3 regions of the Promicromonospora sp. NPDC023805 genome follow, and region 2 is predicted to be linked to each of the others. Evidence: predicted binding sites of a transcription regulator. Region 2 holds the regulator's gene; each other region holds the start of a gene.
The links. The regulator LexA, encoded in region 2, represses DNA repair genes until DNA is damaged. The targets are predictions, from matches to a motif close to TCGAACANNTGTTCGA.

Region 1 (4,575 bases), on a different contig from region 2:
TTCAGGTGCGGCGCGATGGCGGCTCCCGGGGAAGCCTGGTTCGTGTCCAGCGCCACCCGGGCGACGTCCGCGAGGCCTTGTGCGCGGCGCTGGGTCGTGGTTCGGGTGTCCTCGGCTGACGGGGCGCCCAGGACCGCGTTGATCGCGGTGGTGAGCTGGAGGCCGTGCTCGTCGGTGAGGAACCCTGCCACGTGATACCCGCCGAATGTCTTGGCCAGGTCGAAGAACTCGCCCTGCGCGGCCTTGTCGTCGTCGAGGTCGTCGGTGTCCGGGTCGGTCACCGTGGCGAACCGGCGGGCGACCTTGCGGAACTGGTCCGCGTTCAACGATCCAGCCTCCCGCAGGACCACGCCCTCACCCGTGGTCAGCGTCCCGTCCGCGATCGCACCCTCCAGGACCTGCGTCACTAGCTCGCGGGTGCGGGTCCCGTCCGGGTCGTCGGCCGGGTCGGGGAAGTCGACCGGCACGGTCTGCACGAACTCTTCCGGTGTCGTGGTGTGCCCGGTGCGGGTATTGATCAACCACGCCAACGCGTCCGTGCGGGTCTCGCTCGTGGGCGCGACCTCCGTCATCACACGGGCATGGTCGACGCCGAGGGTTCCCGCGACCAGGCGCTCCCTAGTGACGGGTAGCGCGGTCGCCAGGCGGCGCGCGATCGTCATGTCCTTACCCGCGGTGTAGGAGGAGATGCCTTCGCGGAGTCGGAGCCAGGACGTGAACGTACGAGTCATGCCACCCGAGCGCCACGACCCCTCGTTCTCGATGCGGGGCAGCAGGGTGTAGCGGACACCGTCCAGGCGCCCGGTCAGTCGGCGGATCCGCGTGTGTGCCTCGACCAGGCGACCGATGCTCGGGGCATCCCATCCGGTCAGCGTCTCGGGGTCGGTCAGCGCGGACAACTCGTCTACCGCATTGTCGATCCGGGCCAGCACGTCCTCGATCGACGTAGCACCGGGCAGGCCGCCGGCGGGTCCGTCGTTAGTCGTCCGCTCCACCATGCCCACCCCCTGTTCGCCTCTAGCACTCACTGCCTCGGTATCCCCATTATGTCGAACACTCGTGCGATCTGCTTGGTAGATTTCAAATCTGTGGATAACCCTTTGTAGGTGGCGGCAGGCGCTGGCCACCCCCTCCGTAAGCTGTGAGCGCATGCTGACCCGTGAGTTGGGCGCCGGGTTGCTAATCTCTACCCGGGCACTCGATGAGCCCACCGCCCGCGCCGAGATGATCGGTCTGGTGAATGCATCGACGAAGACGTCTGTCAGAGGTTCGTGCCTACCACGGTGCCCCGGACGGCAGTGCGGGCACCGACCAGCTCACGGCACCGGGATAGCGATGAACTCGTGGACCTGACACTTGCCCATGCCAAGACGGCCGCCCACGCGCTGCGCCGGGCGCTCGCCGACACCGACGTCACCATCAGCCACAGCCGCGCGCTGGAGATCGTCGCTGCGCAGCTCGGCTTCGCTGACTGGAACACCGCATCCGCGCGGCTGCCTGGAGGGCCGCCGGACTTCGGGCGCGCGGTCCCGGTACTCCGTGTCCAGGACGAGGCGCGCGCACGAGAGTTCTACGTGGACTACCTTGGGTTCGGCGTCGAGTGGGAGCACCGCTTCGAGCCGGGGATGCCGCTCTACCTGCGGATCCGCCGCGGCCAGGCGGTGCTGGACCTGTCCGAGCACCACGGCGACGGGACGCCGGGAACAGTGGTCTGGGTGCCTGTCGCCAGCGCCGACGTGCTCCATGCGGAACTCTCGCGCCGACCGCATGCGCGGCTTCGGCCCGGCATCGACCGCGACGCTCCGGGCGGGCCCACCATCGAGCTCGTCGATCCGTTCGGCAACGTGCTGCGACTCTGCGAGCCCACGGGCTGACGTCGAGCCGTCGGCGTCCGCCCGCCCGCCCCTGCGAAGGGCGGGCGCCGAGGCCTTCGGCGACGCGGTCGTCCGGCTGCGCCACCGCCGCTGACTGACTCTTTACAACCTCAGGCGCGCGCGGCAAGATGACTGCTTGGCCGGAATTGAATCCATTTAATCCCTGCCGATCGGCCCCAACGCCGGGGCTTGTCCGGTCCGGTCCGACTCGACGACGAGACGACAAGGTGATCCCATGCTGCAGCTTCGATGGCGCACTCCCGGCATGCTAGAAAGCGCTTACCGACTGGGTTCGAGGGCCCTCGGTTCCAGAGCCCTGCGTTCGCGCGCCCTAGGTTCAAGAGCACTGCCGCAGTCCCGCCCCGCCCGACCGCTCGTCGCGGGCCTGGCCGCCGCGGCGCTCGTGCTCCCGCTCGCGCCGGCGATCGCGGCCGCGGCAGCACCCGTCCCGCCGACGTCGGTGCGCGTCGCGCACGCCGCGCCCGGCGCGCTCGGCCTCCGCTGGAACGCGGTGCCGGACGCGACGGGCTACGTCCTGACCCGGAGCGACACGCTCGACGGCGAGTACACGGAGATCGCGCGCACCGACGCGCGGACCGTGTTCGCCACCGACGCGGGGGCCGACACCACCGAGGTCAGCTACTACCGCGTGCGCGCGATCGGCGCCGACGGCGAGTCCGCGCCGTCCGCCGCCGCCGTCGGGACGCTGGTCGGCGACGGGGTTCCCGAGCCGACGTTCCCCGAGAGCGGTGTGCTCACCCTCGACCTGGGCAGCGGCGCCGTCGCCGCGGGGGCGACCGGGATCGACGCCGACACCGGGTACGGCGTCGACCAGCGGATCGGGTTCGTCGACCCCGGCCAGGTCACCGCCGCCGACCGTGGCGGCGCGGACGCCCTGCGCTCCGACTTCGTCACCGTCGGTGACACCGAGCTCGTCGCCGACCTGCCGAACGGCGACTACCGGGTACGCCTGATCGCGGGCGATCCGCAGGGCGCCACCGACATCGCGCTCACCGCCGAGCAGATGGTCAAGGTCCAGCCGACCCAGCGGCCCGCCGGCGAGTACCTCGAGATGGAGTTCGACCTCGCGCTGGTCGACGGCCAGCTCAACCTCGAGCTCTCCGGCGGCGCCGCAAACCTCGCCGGCCTGACCCTCACCCGGACGTCGCCGCGCGGCGCGGGGCCGAAGCCCACCGTCTACCTCACCGGCGACTCGACGGTGCAGACGTACGACCCGTTCTGGGCCCCGCAGGCCGGCTGGGGCCAGATGATCGACAGGTTCCTGTCCGACGACGTGGTCGTCGCCAACCACTCCATCGGCGGCCGGTCGTCGAAGAACTTCATCAGCCAGGGACGCCTCGACGCGGTGCTGACGCAGATCAGGCCGGGCGACTACCTGTACGTGCAGTTCGGCCACAACGACAACTCCTTCGGCGTCGACGACCGCTACGCGGCGCCCGCCGACTACCGCGACTACCTCCGCATCTTCGTCGAGGGCGCCCGCCAGCGCGGGGCCACGCCGATCATCGTCACCCCGGTCTCGCGGCGCAGCTACGACGCCGCCGGGCAGGCGAACGTCTCGTTCCCGCAGTACGTAGAGCAGGCGGCAGCGCTCGCGGCGGAGACCGATACGCCGCTGGTCGACCTGTCGGCCTCCAGCCGCCAGTACCTGACCGAGATCGGCCCGGAGGAGGCGAAGTCGGTATTCCTGCACGTCCCGGCGGGTGTCTACCCGAACCGGCCCAACGGCACTGCCGACGACACCCACTTCCAGAACTACGGGGCCATCCAGATGGCCCGCCTCGTCGCCCGCGACACCGCGGAGCTGGACGTACCGCTCGCCGGCGAGGTGGTCGACGCCGAGCCTCCGGCCGCCGTCCCCGGGACGCCGGCCGGCGTGGTCGCGGGCAGCATCAACGCCTCCGGCGCCGCGCTGAGCTGGACGGAGGTCGACGGCGCCGACATCTACCGGGTGTACGCCAAGACCGCCGCAGCACCCGAGTCGGACTTCGCCCTGGCGGCCACCTCCACGGTCGGCCTCGCGAACATCGTTGGCCTCGCCGAGGGCACCGCCTACGACCTGCGGGTGGTGGCGGTCAACGGGCGCGGCGAGTCCGCGCCGTCGGACGTCGTGACGTTCACGACCAAGGCGCCGCTGCTCCGGTTCGACGTCCAGCTCGCCGGGAACCCCACGAAGGCGGGCTACACCGCCCTCGACCAGAACACCCTCTACACCGAGCAGCTGGGCTACGGCTTCACCTCGGCCGCCGGCCCGGGCGGCCGGGACCGCGGGGCCGGCGAAGAAGGCCTCGACGACCTCCAGCGCGACTTCCTGCTGCCGAGCGCCGCGACCCCCCTGCGGTTCGACGTCCCGAACGGCACCTACGCCGTCGAGGTGATCTGGGGTGACCGGACCGGCACCGCGCGCCTCGGCGTCACCGTCGAGGGCGTCAACCACGGCACCGCCAACGCCCCGCGCGGCGGCACGTCGAGCAAGGTGATCCAGCCCGTGGTCGTCACCGACGGGCACATCGACCTGATCGCCGACGGCTGGCTGAACGGCCTGCAGATCACCTCGCTGCTCTACGCGCCGACGGCGCTCGTCGCCGGCGACGTCAGCATCGACGGGTCCGCGGTCTCCGTGCCCCTGACGTGGGAGCCGGCACGCGACGTCGCCGGCTACCGCGTCTACCGCCAGGCG
Region 2 (4,575 bases):
CGTCGGCCCCAGCCTGCACCACGGCACAGGCAGGTGCCAACATTTTTGGATTCCACCCAGGCTAGCGCGCCCGACGACGGCGCGCCGGGCCGCCCGGACTCCCTACGCCTGAGCTGCCGCCCGCTCGGCGCGCTCCGCACGGAGCGAGGTGATCGCGCTCTCGAAGTCCTCGAGCGAGTCGAACGCCTGGTAGACGCTCGCGAACCGGAGGTAGGCCACCTCGTCGAGCTCGCGGAGCGGGCCGAGGATGGCGAGGCCCACCTCGTACGCGTCGATCTCCGCGCTGCCGTTGCTCCGCAGGGTCTCCTCGACGCGCTGGGCGAGGATCGCCAGGTCGTCGTCGCTCACGGGGCGCCCCTGGCACGCCTTGCGCACACCCGCGGCGACCTTGTCGCGGCTGAACGGCTCTGTGGCGCCGGAGCGCTTGACCACGGAAAGGCTCGCGGTCTCCACGGTGGTGAACCGTCGGTTGCAGTTCGGGCACTGCCGTCGGCGCCGGATCGACAGGCCGTCGTCGGCAGTCCGCGAGTCCACCACGCGCGAGTCGGCGTGGCGACAGAACGGGCAGTGCATGCTCACTCCTGCGTGGTCGACCATCGACCGGAGGCCTCCGGTCGCGCCCCGACCGTAAGCGGGCAAACCACCCCCTTGCAACATAGCCGCAACATTCGTCCGCGAATCGAGGCCTTCGGTCACTCCTTGGGTAGGAGCAACAGCTCCCCGACGCGCAAGGTCCCGGTCGACATCTCGTTCAGCTCCTGCAGCCTGCCGACCGCGTGCCGGACGTCCTCGCCGGGCCTCGCGACCTCCTGGGCGAAGCCCCAGAGCGTCTCTCCCGGCTGCACCGCATGCACCCGGACCTCGGTGGGCTCCCCCGGGGAGCTCGCGACCGCCGTCGCCCCCCACGTGACCATCGGAGCGAGCAGGAGCATGGCCAGCAGCACGAGGACGACGCGGCCGCGCCGCGTGAGCCGCAGGCCGGCCAGGCCCAGCCGGTCGGCGAGCGTGCGCGCCTCCGGTGGGGTGTACGCACGGACCGCGGCCAGTCCGGCCGCCGGTGCATACCCCCTGCCGTACGACGGCACATACGCCTGTTCATACGTCGGGGTGTACTGCCGCAGCGGAATCACGTCCCCCATGGCCCCTCCTCGAAGTGTGCAGAGCTTCTGTCGTTCATACAAGCGTTCGTCGAACGCCCGTACCATTGTGTAGCACGGGACACCGTCCATGTCGAGACACGCTCGAACATTCGTTTGAGCCGAGCGCGTTTGTGACCTAGAGTGGGTAGCGCACAGGAGAACATTTGTCGGAACGGGAGGGGCACGGGCATGACGGGACGGGACGGGACCAGCGACACGAGAGCCGTCGACACGGCACTTTCCGGCGTCGCCACGCTGGACACGCCAGCCGACAAGGCGGTCGCTGACGTGCACACGATCTCGCCGACTGACCGCCTCACCGAACGGCAGCGCCTCGTGCTGGACACGATTCGGCAGTCGTTCGAGACGCGGGGCTATCCGCCGTCGATGCGCGAGATCGGCGAGGCCGTCGGGTTGGCCAGCCCGTCGAGCGTCAAGCACCAGCTCCAGATGCTCGAGAAGAAGGGCTTCCTGCGCCGCGACCCCAACCGGCCGCGCGCCATGGAGCTCGTGGAGCCGATGGCCGAGCAGGTCGACAAGCCGAACCGCGGCGAGATCCACTGGCCCGAGCCGCGCCGTAGCGGCCAGGTCCACTGGGGCGGCTCGGTGCCCGACGACGCCAGCGCCCCGCCGCCGTCGTACGTGCCGCTCGTCGGCCGTATCGCGGCCGGTGGCCCCATCCTTGCCGAGCAGGTCGTCGAGGACGTGTTCCCGCTCCCCCGCCAGCTGGTGGGTGACGGCGAGCTGTTCCTCCTCAAGGTCGCCGGTGACTCGATGGTCGACGCCGCGATCTGCGACGGGGACTGGGTGGTCGTGCGGCAGCAGAACGTCGCGGAGCAGGGCGAGATCGTCGCCGCCATGATCGACGGCGAGGCCACGGTCAAGACGTTCAAGCAGACCGACGGTCACGTCTTCCTGCTGCCGCAGAACCCTGCCTACGAGCCCATCCCGGGTGACCAGGCGCAGATCCTGGGCCGCGTCGTCGCGGTGCTGCGCAGTCTCTGACGAGACCGCGAAGTAGAGCGCCTGTCCGCCTTGCGCCACGCTGAGCGTGCGTAGGGCGGACAGGCGCTCTACTTCCCGGTCTCGTCAGAAGCCGAACCGCTTCTGCACCGCCCACACGCTGTCCGCCGAGGCACGCAGCCCGGCCAGTTCCTCGTCCGACATCGGCACCCGCACGTTGTCCGTGACGCCCCGCCGGTCCACGAGAGACGGCACGGACAAGCAGACGTCGCTGATGCCGTGATAGTCCTCCAGCAGCGAGGACACCGGCATGATCCGGCCCTCGTCGTTGAGCACCGCCTCGATGATGCGGGTAGCGGCCAGGCCGACGGCGTAGTTGGTGGCGCCCTTGCCGGAGATGATCCGGTACGCGGAGTCGACCACCTCGTGGTGCACCGCGGCGTCGAGCGGCGGGTTCGCGCCCAGCGGCTCCCAGTCCAGCAGCGGCACGCCGCCGATCGACGCCGAGCTCCACAGCGCGATCTCGGAGTCGCCGTGCTCTCCGGCGATGTACGCGTGCACGTTCCCCACTGCCACGCCGCAGCGCTCGGCGAGCACCACGCGCAGCCGCGAGGAGTCCAGCACCGTGCCGCTGCCGAACATCCGCTCGCGCGGCAGGCCGGAGATCTTGAGCGCCGCGTAGGTCACGACGTCCACGGGGTTGGTCACCATGACGTAGGTGGCGTCCGGCGCGACGTCGACCAGGCCAGGCAGGATCTCACGCATCAGCCCGATCGTTCCCTCGGCGAGGTCGATCCGGGTCTGCCCGGGCTTCTGCTTCGCCCCAGCGGTCACGACCACGACGTCGGCGCCCGCGCAGACGCCGACGTCGTCCGAGCCGATCACCTGCGCCTGGGGCGTGAACATGAGGCCGTGCTGGAGGTCGAGCACCTCGGCCTCGACCTTCGACCGGTTCACGTCATGCAGGGCGATGGTCCGCGCCGAGCCCCGCGCGAGCGCGGCGAAGGCCAGCGTGGAGCCCACCGCGCCCGCGCCCACCACCGCGAGCTTGGTGGTGCGGGCTCCGGCGGACCGTGCGGCCGGGATGTCCGAAAGGGCTGCCATGCCCCCAGGTTAGGTGTCGAGCCTCGCCAGCGCGGCGCGGACCAGCGCCGAGTCGGTGGTCGGCCAGAACCCCGGCATCGAGCGGGTCAGGAACGAGGCGTAGCGGGCGGTCGCGAGGCGCGGGTCCAGGACCGCCACCACTCCCCTGTCGTCCATGCTCCGCACTAGACGCCCGGCACCCTGCGCGAGCAGCAGCGCCGCGTGCTGCGCGGACACCGCCATGAACCCGTTGCCGCCCGCCTGCTCCACGGCCTTGGCGCGTGCCGCCTTGACCGGGTCGTCGGGGCGCGGGAACGGGATGCGGTCGATGAGCACGAGCTGACACGACGGGCCCGGCACGTCGACGCCCTGCCACAGGGACAACGTGCCGAACAGGCATGCCTCGGGATCCTCGGCGAACTCGCGCACGAGGGTGGGCAGCTGGTCGTCGCCCTGCGCCAGGATCGGGAAGTCCAGCCGCTCACGCATGGCCTCCGCCGCGGCGTTCGCGGCACGGCGCGAGGAGAAGAGCCCGAGTGTGCGGCCTCCGGCGGCGGTGATCAGCTCGGCGATCTCGTCGAGCTGCGCCTCCGTCGTCGGCTCCCGGCCCGGGGCGGGGAGATGCCGCGCGATGTACAGGATGCCCTGGCGCGGGTAGTCGAACGGGCTGCCGGCGTCGAGGCCGTGCCACGGCGGGGCGTCCTCGCCCTTGAGGCCGAGCGTGCCGGCGACCGCGTCGAACGTGCCGCCCAGCGCCAGCGTGGCCGACGTGAAGACGCCCGTCGCCTCGCCCAGCAGGTGCATCCGGATCAGGCCGGCAACGTGCAGCGGCGCCGCGTGCAGCCGCGTCACGTTGTCGGCGAACCCGCCCCAGTTGTTGTCCGGGCGCGAGCACCACAGCACGTCGGCGGTCGTGTCCTGGAACGACATGCGTTCCGCCGTCTCGAACAGCTGCAGCATCGCGCCCTGGGCCATCTTCAGGCCGGGTTCGGGCGGGGCGGGGGCCTGCCCCTTGCCGCCGCCCGCCTCGGGCTTCAGCGTGCTCAGCACCTCGCGCGCGGCGTCGCGCACCGCGCCGACCGCCATGCGCAGCTCGTCGGGCAGGCCGCTCGGGAACCGTTCGGCGGGAGCGGTGACCAGCAACGTCCCGAGCGCCTGGGCCGCGGCGTCCAGGGTGTCGGTGTTGGTGCCCGCATGCCGCCGTGCCAGGCGTGCGGCGTTCTCCACCGAGGCCATGGACAGGTCAACGGTCGCCGAGGAGGTGACCCGGTCCGTGAGCTCGTGCGCCTCGTCCACCACCACGACGTCGTGCTCCGGCAGGATGCCCGGGCTGCCCGTGGCCGCGATGCCGAGCATCGCGTGGTTGGTCACCACCACGTCGGCCTCCCGG
Region 3 (4,575 bases), on a different contig from region 2:
GTGCCGCCGGGGCTGCCGGTGTCCTCGGGGCTGTTCGCCCCGGCCGGGCGCACGCGGACGACAGCGGCGAACTCGCGGTCGTGGTCCGACGCCATGACGAGCGCGTCGTCGGCGGCGGTCCAGGCGACCTGTGAGTGGTGGGCGTGCTCGTCCGGGGCCGTGAGCGCGATGGTGCTGTCTTCGCCGTCACCCGCGATGAGGATCTGCGTGGAGCGTGGCTGGCTGCTGAGCACCGTGATCGCGACCGAGCGACGGTCGTGGGAGGCGACGGCGGCCGCGAGGTAACCACCGCCGTCGTACAGGGTGGTCTCAGTTCCGGTCGCCAGGTCGTGGACCACGAGGTCGAAGTCGACGCCGTCGCGCCGGTTCGTCAGGAAGACCACGGAGCCCGCGGAGACGTCGGCGAGGTCGTGCTTGTACTCGGGGTCGTGCACCAGGGGTGTGAGAGCCTCCAGCGTCGCGGGCAGGTGTGCGGGCAGCGGGGCAGCCGCGGGTCGGGAGTCGGGCAGGGCCGGTCCGGTGGGCGACGAGGCAGCCGATCCGTCGGAGGGTGCCAGGTCGAGCAGGCTGAGCTGGGTCCGCTCGTCGCCGCCGTTGTCGTGCTGCACCACCACGCGGCGCGTGCCCGGGACATAGCGGCCGGAGCAGCGGGACGGCAGCGCCGTGAGCTGGGTCCGGGTGCCGTCAGGCGCGATCTCGACGAGCTGCATGCTGCCGGACTCGTCGTTCCCGGCGAGGATCCGGCCCTCGGGGTCGACGTCGAACACCGCCCAGGCGGTCAGGTCGAGCAGGACGTTGATGATCTCTGACATGGAGTTCGAGGGTGCGGAAGTCACCCAGGCAACCTAACGGGATAGCCCGGCCGTTGTCCCCGGCGTCGCGCGACTGGTCGCGCCGTAGCGTCCGCCGAGCCCGCGAGCGCCGAGCGCAGGTGTGCCGAGCACGAGACACGCGTCCGGCCCGCATCTGGCCAGGCCCTAAAGCAGTCCCGCCCGCTCTGGCTCATGCAGCCCTGGGGCACGCGTGGCGCAGCTCGATCCGATGGCCGTACCGGTTGGTGAACGTCCATCGGCCCGGCTGGTCGGGGTTCGAGCCGGCCTCCCAGGCCATCGTGATCCCGGTGGTATCCACCAGGGTGTGGTGATGCCAGCACAACAGTGCCGAGTTCGCGACGGACGTCTCTCCGCCGTCGGCCCAGTGCCGTAGCGCGTGGTGCACCTCGCACCGGCTTGGCGGCTGATCACACCCGGGGTAGACACAATGTTGATCCCTCGCGATCACCGCCTTGCGCATCTGGCCCGTCACCGTGCGTTGCGCACGACCGACGTCGATAGCCGTCCCGTCCGCGCCGAACACGACCCGCGTGACCTCCGCATCGCACGTCAGCCGGCGCAGCAGGGCGCGCGGGACGACACTGCCCGTCGTCGACGCGCCGGTGAACGTCGCGGGCTGAGCCGTCAAGGACGTCAGGTCCCCGGGCCGGAGACCGCCGGTGCCCGTGTGCGTGGCGGTGGCTCGGTCCGTGTGCCGGATCAGCTCCGTCAGCGAGACCGTGACATGGACGTGCGGTCGCACCGCGGCACCCGTGCCGACACGACCGTTGTCGAGCACGTCCCGGGCGACGTCGGCCAGGGCCTGCGCACGGCGTTGCGTCGGCGTGCGGTCGTCGCCCGGTGTCGGGGCGCCCATCATCGAACCGAGCACCGTCGCGAGCAGTTGCCCGTGCTCGTCCGTCAAGAACCCGTTGACATGCCAGCCACCGAAGGTCGGGGAGACCTCCAGGTGCTCCCGCTCGGTAGCTTCCCGGTATCCGCGGTCGTCCGCGTCCGGATCGACGACCTGCCCGAACCGCTTCAGCACCCGACGGAACCGTGACGGGTCACAAGCGCCCGCCAGGCCGGTCAGATATGCCTCGCCGGTGATGGGCGGGGGAACGGGGATGCCGTCCTCGGCTGATCCGTCGATGGCCGGCTCCGCGGAGTCCTGGTCCACTGGTTCGGTGGTCGCTTCGTCGCCGACGGGCGGCAGATCATTCGGCTCGATCGGTGCGGCGAGCGCGGCCTTGCGGGCGTCGCTCGTCGGGGCCACGTCCACCAGTACACGGACGTGGTCGGCGCCGATACCGCCCGCGAGCGCCGTGGCGCGGGTGGTGGGCAGATGGTCGCGCAGCGCTCGGCCGGTCCGGGCCTCACGCTTCGCGGTTGTCGTGCTGACGTTCTCCGTCCGCGCCAGCCAGGCCGAGAAGTTTCGTGCGCCTGTCGTCTGCCAGGGAAGCTCCGCCTCGATGACGGGCAGCCAGGTGAGCCGGAGGGTGTCCAGTCGCGTCCCGAGTGCGCGGAGGCGAGGCGCGGCGGATGCAAGACGGGAGACCGCGACGCCACCTGCCGCAGCATGATCACCGACACCGGCCACCGCGTCGGGACCAGCCGACTCGACGAGCTCGTCGGCAAGGGACTCCAGGTCGGTCAGTGTCTCTTCGAAGGTACGGGCTGCGGGGTCCGGGCCGGACCCGGACGGAGGCGGGGTCGTGAAGGTCATGGTGCTCCGCCTCCGTCCTGGTCTCTTGCGGCTCCCGTGCGGGTACCTCACTCACCGATTCTATCGAACGCGTGTACGCATCGCGCGCGGTCTTTGGAATCTGTGGATAACCGCTGGCACCCCAACGGCACCCCGGAAGGCGCGAGCCCATCAGGAGAGCGGGTGCTGCTCCACGTAGTGCGGGTTGTACATGACCCCGAGGATGTTCCCGAACGGGTCCACCACGGACGCGGTGACGAAGCCGATGTCGCCTCGCGGGGTGATCGGCTGGAACTCGGTGGCGCCCAGCTCCAGCAGGCGCGCCACCATGCTCTCCAGGTCGTCGACGTGCCAGTACATGAGCGCACCGCCCGGCTCGGCGGGGAGTCCGGGCGGGGCAAAGGCCCTGCTGACGAGGCCGAGCTCTGCCTCGTTGTCGCCGATCCGGAACTCGGCGTAGGCGATGGCCCCGTCCGGGCCGGGTCGCTGGAAGTACGGCTCGACGCCGAGGAACTCCGTGTACCAGGCGGCGGCAGCGGTGACGTCATCGGCCCAGTAGTTGATCGTGGCAAATCCGCGAAGGTTCATCAGGCCATCACAGCACCAGCCACTGACACTCCGGCCTGCCGACGCGCGGGGCTCGCTGCCGGGCGAGGGTGATCTCCCCGCACCCAGCAGCGAGCCCCGCGCGCACCGTGTCAGCACCCGACGCCTGGCAGGCACCGGCGCCACTACTCACCTATCAGCTGCCCGACCTCTCGGCAGGAACAATCGCCGGGATCGCCGGAGCCGCCGCGGAGGCCGTCGCCGTCTCCAGCGCCTCCCGCAGCCCGGCCGCCGTGCCCTCCGCCTGGGCCTGCGCTGCGATCGCCGCAACGCGAGCCGCCTCCGCCTCGGCCGCCTGTTCCCGTGCCGACGTCAGAGCGTCACGCGACGCGGACAGCTCGCCCTCCAGTCGGGCGACCGCCGCCTCTGCGACGGCGCGGCCAGTCTCGGCCGCCACCTGGTCGCGATGCGCCTGGGCGGCGTCGGTCCGGGCGGCCTCGAGCGCCCCGCGCACATCGGCCAGCGACTCCCGCAGCCCGACGGCGGCACCGTCTGCCTGCGCCCGTGCCGCCTCGGCGTCGGAACGTGCGCGCTCGGCCGCAGCCGTTGCGGCGCGCTCCTGGGCGAGCTCGTCCCGTGCGACGTCGAGCGCCTGCCGTACGGCGGCCAGGTCGCTCTCCAGGCGGGCCGACGCCGCCACGGCGTCCGCCCGCTCCTTCTCCACCGCGGCGCGGTCCTCCTCGGCGGACCGCGCCTGCTCGCGCGCCGACTCCAGTACCGCACGGAACTGCGCGAGCTCCGCGTCCGCCTCGTCCACCCGCGCGGCCAGGGCATCCGCCTCGCCGACGACGGCGGTCAGTGCCTCGTCCTGTGCGGCGGCCGCGGCCTCGTGCTCGGACCGGGCCACCTCTACCGCGGCGCCCCACAACGCGTCGACGCCACGCTCCACCAGCGCGGTGACCGCCGCCGGCAGTTCGGGGAGGGCCTGCCGCGCTTCGTTCTCCGCGGCTTTGCTGTCGCGCCACTCCCGCAGATACTTCGTCGCCGCCGCGTTGGAGCAGCCTGCGCGCTCGCGCACGTTCGTCACCGTGACCGCAGCACCTTCCGCCGTCAGTGCCTCGGCAGCCTGGAAGACGCGTTCCTTGTCCCGCACGTTGTTCCCCGATCCTTCAGTCATTCCGGCCCACAGTTTCGCGCACAATTTTGCGCTCGTAGTAGTCCGCGTAGTACGGCAATACTACTCCTACTTCTCGTCCCACAAAGTACGCACCCGCTTTCCTGAAGCGGGTGCGTACTGAACCAAAGAACGGCTAGATATCAACGCTTCAAGGCGCTTTTGCGCGCTTCGAAACGGTCGCCAGGAGCACATAGTGAGCATCGATTACGGCGACCTCGCGCCGCTGGACGAGCGCTCCGTCGCTGCTCGTCCGCCGTCGATCGCGGAGCCCCGGTCGCGCGGCCAACGCTCAGCGCTGCTCCGCGTCCCTGACGAACACGATGCCGTCAGCTGCG

Region 1: the regulator LexA is predicted to act here: its motif matches at 1,050-1,065, upstream of AB0F70_RS02905 (DUF222 domain-containing protein).
Region 3: the regulator LexA is predicted to act here: its motif matches at 2,602-2,617, upstream of AB0F70_RS21380 (DUF222 domain-containing protein).

Annotation. Positions count from the first base shown of each region.
Region 1 covers NZ_JBFAAH010000001.1:649,847-654,421, reverse strand. Annotated here, with positions in the region: gene AB0F70_RS02905 (DUF222 domain-containing protein) at 1-998, opposite strand, end outside; gene AB0F70_RS02900 (glyoxalase superfamily protein) at 1,344-1,874, shown strand; gene AB0F70_RS02895 (SGNH/GDSL hydrolase family protein) at 2,110-4,575, shown strand, end outside.
Region 2 covers NZ_JBFAAH010000006.1:23,651-28,225, reverse strand. Annotated here, with positions in the region: gene nrdR (transcriptional regulator NrdR) at 103-573, opposite strand; gene AB0F70_RS08440 (LysM peptidoglycan-binding domain-containing protein) at 693-1,139, opposite strand; gene lexA (transcriptional repressor LexA) at 1,395-2,144, shown strand; gene AB0F70_RS08430 (L-lactate dehydrogenase) at 2,229-3,206, opposite strand; gene AB0F70_RS08425 (ATP-dependent DNA helicase) at 3,216-4,575, opposite strand, start outside.
Region 3 covers NZ_JBFAAH010000024.1:98,111-102,685, reverse strand. Annotated here, with positions in the region: gene AB0F70_RS21385 (alpha/beta fold hydrolase) at 1-812, opposite strand, end outside; gene AB0F70_RS21380 (DUF222 domain-containing protein) at 1,003-2,538, opposite strand; gene AB0F70_RS21375 (VOC family protein) at 2,689-3,105, opposite strand; gene AB0F70_RS21370 (DNA-binding protein) at 3,260-4,240, opposite strand; gene AB0F70_RS21365 (erythromycin esterase family protein) at 4,530-4,575, opposite strand, start outside.